2 regions of the Acidovorax sp. GW821-FHT09B03 genome follow, and region 1 is predicted to be linked to the other one. Evidence: predicted binding sites of a transcription regulator. Region 1 holds the regulator's gene; the other holds the start of a gene.
The links. The regulator sigma-54, encoded in region 1, starts transcription at its own class of promoters, with help from an activator protein. The targets are predictions, from matches to a motif close to TGGCANGNAANCTGCTTT.
Positions count from the first base shown of each region.

Region 2: AC07PA_RS29450 (formate/nitrite transporter family protein) is a predicted target of sigma-54. The motif match lies at 804-821, and genes of this name have one in related genera.

Region 1 is NZ_JBWKPP010000008.1:243,681-245,879, forward strand. Features, by position in the region: gene AC07PA_RS16970 (VOC family protein) at 1-360, shown strand, start outside; gene AC07PA_RS16975 (RNA polymerase factor sigma-54) at 361-1,962, opposite strand; gene lptB (LPS export ABC transporter ATP-binding protein) at 2,026-2,199, opposite strand, start outside.
Region 2 is NZ_JBWKPP010000025.1:23,416-25,614, reverse strand. Features, by position in the region: gene AC07PA_RS29455 (nitrate- and nitrite sensing domain-containing protein) at 1-698, shown strand, start outside; gene AC07PA_RS29450 (formate/nitrite transporter family protein) at 1,041-1,853, shown strand; gene AC07PA_RS29445 (bifunctional protein-serine/threonine kinase/phosphatase) at 2,032-2,199, shown strand, end outside.

The DNA of each region.
Region 1 (2,199 bases):
ATCCTCGGCACCGTGATGCTCTACGCACGCGACATGCAGCGCACTGCGGCCTTCTACCGCACGCATTTCGGCCTGGAAACCACGGGCGAGGTGGTGGAAGGATTGATCGAACTGAATGCCCCCCAGGGCGGCGCCAGCATCCTCATACACCAGGCGGCCAAGAGCGTGAAGCTGGGCCAAGCGGGGGTGAAGCTGTGCTTTCATGTGCCCGACGTGGAAGCCTTCAAGGCCCATGCGCTGGCGCAGGACCTGGCCTTCGGCCCCACGCACCAGGCCAACGGCTATGCGTTCGCCAACGCCAAGGACCCGGACGGCAATGCCGTCAGCATCTCCAGCCGGGCCTTCCGCAGCCTGCCCTGATCAGAGCGCCTTGCGCAGGTTGGCCGGCGCGATCTTGAGCGCCTCGCGGTACTTGGCCACGGTGCGGCGCGCGCACTCGATGCCCTGCTCCTTGAGCATCTCGGCGATCTGGCTGTCCGACAGCGGCTTGGCCGGGCTTTCGGCCGCGACGAACTGCTTGATGAGGGCACGCACGGCCGTGCTCGATGCATTGCCGCCGGTCTCGGTGCCCAGGCCCGAACCGAAGAAATACTTGAGCTCGTAGGTGCCGATGGGCGTGGCCATGTACTTGGCCGTGGTCACGCGGCTGATGGTGGACTCGTGCAGGCCCAGCTCGTCGGCGATGTCGCGCAGCACCAGCGGGCGCATGGCCAGCTCGCCATGGGTGAAGAAGCTCTTTTGCCGCTCGACGATGGCGCGCGAGACGCGCAGGATGGTGTCGAAGCGCTGCTGGATGTTCTTGATGAACCAGCGCGCCTCCTGCAGCCGCTGCTGCATGGCCTGGTGGCCCTCGCCGCCCTTGTGGCCACGCAGGGCGCCGGCATAGATGTCGTGCACGCGCAAGCGCGGCATCACGTCGGGGTTCAGGGCCACGATGAAGTTGTGCTGCCCGTCGCGGCCATTGGCGCGCCCGGCCTTGCGCACGATGACGTCGGGCACGATGATGTTGCGCTCCACATCGACGAACTTGCGCCCCGGACGCGGCTCCAGCCGCGCGATCAGGGCCATGGCGGCGCGCGTGCGCTCCTCGCCGTCGCCGCACAGCTGCGTGAGGCGGCGGATGTCGCGGCGTGCCAGCATCTCCAGCGGCTGCTGGCACACGCGCAGCGCGGTCTGCACGGTGTCGGGGTCGGCATCGCTGTCTTCGTCGGCCGCCAGGGCCGTGAGCTGCAGCGTGAGGCATTCACCAAGGCCACGTGCACCCACGCCCACGGGCTCCAGGCTCTGCAGCAGGCGCAGCGCCACGGTGAAGCGGTGCACCAGCTCCTCGATCTGCTCCAGGTCGTCCGGGCCGGCCAGGGCGATGGCCAGCTCTTCCAGCGGCTCCTCGAGGTAGCCATCGTCGTTGAGCGATTCGATCAGGAAGCGCAGCGCCGCGCGGTCCACCTCGGACAGGCGCAGCGACAGCGCCTGGCGGTGCAGGAAGGCGGTCAGCGATTCATGGGTGCGGGCCAGCTCGGTGGCGTCGGCCTCGTCGCCCTCGGCATCGTTGCGGTTGCGGGCCGGCGCATCGCCACCCCACTCGGCATCGTTGGGGGACACGTCCACGGTGCCATCGCCGCTCCAGTCAGGCTCGTCGCTGGCGCTGCTGCCCAGTTCCGCGTCACTCTGGGGTGCATCGGGAACCGACTCGCTCGGCGTGCTGGAACCCGGTGCGTTGGAATAGACCGCGTCGTCAGCGCTGTAGTCGTCCGGCTGCACGGGCGCATCGGCCGTGTCCACGCCGAATTCTTCGCGCGGCGCCTCGTCGGCATTGCGCTCGAGAAAGGGGTTTTCGTCGAGCATCTGCTCGACCTCCTGGCCCAGCTCCAGCGTGGACAGCTGCAGCAAGCGGATGGACTGCTGCAGCTGGGGCGTGAGCGCCAGGTGCTGCGATACGCGCAGTGACAGGCCGGGCTTCATCGCACAGCCCCGGTGGGCTGCCGCGAAGGCAGGTGCATGGCGAACGTGCGGTCCATCGGTCTGCTACATGCGGAAGTGTTCACCCAGGTACACCCGGCGCACTTCGGCGTTGTCGACGATTTCGGACGGGGTTCCCTGGGCCAGCACGTGGCCGTCGCTGATGATGAAGGCGTGGTCGCAGATGCCCAGCGTCTCGCGCACGTTGTGGTCGGTGATGAGCACGCCGATACCGCGCGC
Region 2 (2,199 bases), on a different contig from region 1:
AGGAACGCAGCCTGCGCGCCTTTGCCGAGTTTGCCGATGTGGCGCTGCGCACCCGCTGGGAGCAGCAGCAACTGGCCCCCGGCATGGCCCAGCTGGAGCGGCTGCGGCGCACGCTGTGCGTGGTGCGGCCGGGTGCGGCGCTGGACAGCAACCTCAGCGACGCCTGGTTCGACGTGTGCACCGAGCGCATCACGGCCCTGTGGCAGTTGCAGGTGGACCTTGTGCAGCGCCTGCGCGAGGACTGCTCCGCGCACATCGTGCAGGCCCAGCAGGACCTGCAGGACTCCAAGGGCCTGTTGCGCGGCCTGCGCGACAACCCGCCGCAGCGCACGCACGCGGTGGACCGCTTCTTCGACATCGCCATCGCGCCGACCGCGGTGGAGCAGTCGGCAGCGGGAGCGCAGGGGGCCGAATCGGCCTCGCTGCTGGAGCTGCTGCAGGCCCAGTCGGCGCGCATGGCCAGCATGGAAGCCGAGCTCGAGGCGGCGCGCCGCACGCTCAATGAGCGCAAGGTGATCGAGCGCGCCAAGGGCGTGCTGATGGCGCGCCTGGGCATGAACGAGGAAGTCGCCTTCCGCGTGCTGCAAAAGACCTCGATGGACCAGAACCGCCGCCTGCTCGATGTGGCCGAGGCCACGCTGTCCCTGCCGGACCTGGCATTCGCCCACCCCGACCGCAAGGGCGACAAGCCCGCCTGACCCAGGCTGGTGCCCGGCCTGCACTGATGTGAGGCCGACGCCGCACCATGCCCCGTGAGCGTGCACGGTTTGTGGGAATTTCCCCGGCCTGGGCTGCCCCAACGAGGGTACGGAACTTGCAAGGAGGGTGGTGGAGGGCGGGCTGACGGTGGCCTGCCTGCCATCTGTCTGCGGCTCGCCGCAGGCACAGGAATCGCGCTTCCAAGGATAACGGCGTCCCTTGCGTCCCCCAGGTGTCTGGGGGGGCAGCGGACGCCGTTTTTCTTTGTCTTCTTCCTGGCGCGCTTCCTGGGGTGCATCACCCCGAGGCGCCTGTCCGTTCCCTGTTCCAAAGGAATTTCAATGGCCTACCTCGCCCCCGCCGAGTTCGTGACCAAGATGGTCGATTCCGGTGAATCCAAGCTCCTGATGTCTACCCGCGACACGCTGATCCGCTCCTTCATGGCCGGTGCCATGCTGGCACTGGGCGCCGCCTTCGCCGTCACCGTCACGGTGAACACCGGCAACGCGCTGCTGGGCGCGCTGCTCTTTCCGGGCTGCTTCATCCTGCTGTACCTGCTGGGGTATGACCTGCTGACCGGTGTCTTCACCCTGGCCCCGCTGGCCGTGCTCGACAAGCGTCCTGGCGCCACCTGGGGTGGCGTCTTTCGCAACTGGACGCTGGTGTTCTGCGGCAACTTCGCGGGTGCCTTCATGGTGGCGGTGTTCATGGCCATCATCTTCACCTTCGGGTTCAGCGAGGCGCCCAACGCCGTCGGCGTGAAGATCGGCCACATCGGCGAGGGCCGCACGGTGGGTTACTCCGCACACGGCGCCGCCGGCATGCTGACCCTGTTCATCCGCGGCGTGATGTGCAACTGGATGGTGTCCACCGGCGTGGTGGCGGCCATGATGTCCACATCGGTGTCGGGCAAGGCCATCGGCATGTGGATTCCCATCGCCCTGTTCTTCTACATGGGTTTCGAGCACAGCATCGTCAACATGTTCCTGTTCCCTTCGGGCCTGCTGCTGGGTGGCAACTTCACGGTCATGGACTACCTGGTCTGGAATGAAATCCCCACCGTGATCGGCAACCTGGTGGGCGGCCTGACCTTCGTGGGCGCGATGCTGTACTCCACGCACTACAAGACCGCCCCCAAGCGCAAGATCGCCTAAAGACGAGGCTGAACGGGTCCCTCACGCGCCGCGCACCCTGCTTTGGGCGGTCTCGGCGCAAGCAAATGCTCGCCATAGCACGGGCTATGGCTGCGCTTTGCGCCTAGCATCCCATCCCAAATCAGGGCACGCGCCATCGTGAAGACCCATTCATCCTCGCCTTCCTGCCTGCCTCCCTATGAGCGACAGCAATAGCTTGAACGTCACGCTCGGCCAGCATTCCGAGGCCGGTCACAAGGGGGTCAACCAGGACTTCCACGGCGCCATGCTGCCCGTGGGGCCGCAGCGCGGCACCAAGGGCATCGTGGTGGCGCTGGCCGACGGCATAGGCTCCAGCGCGGTGAGC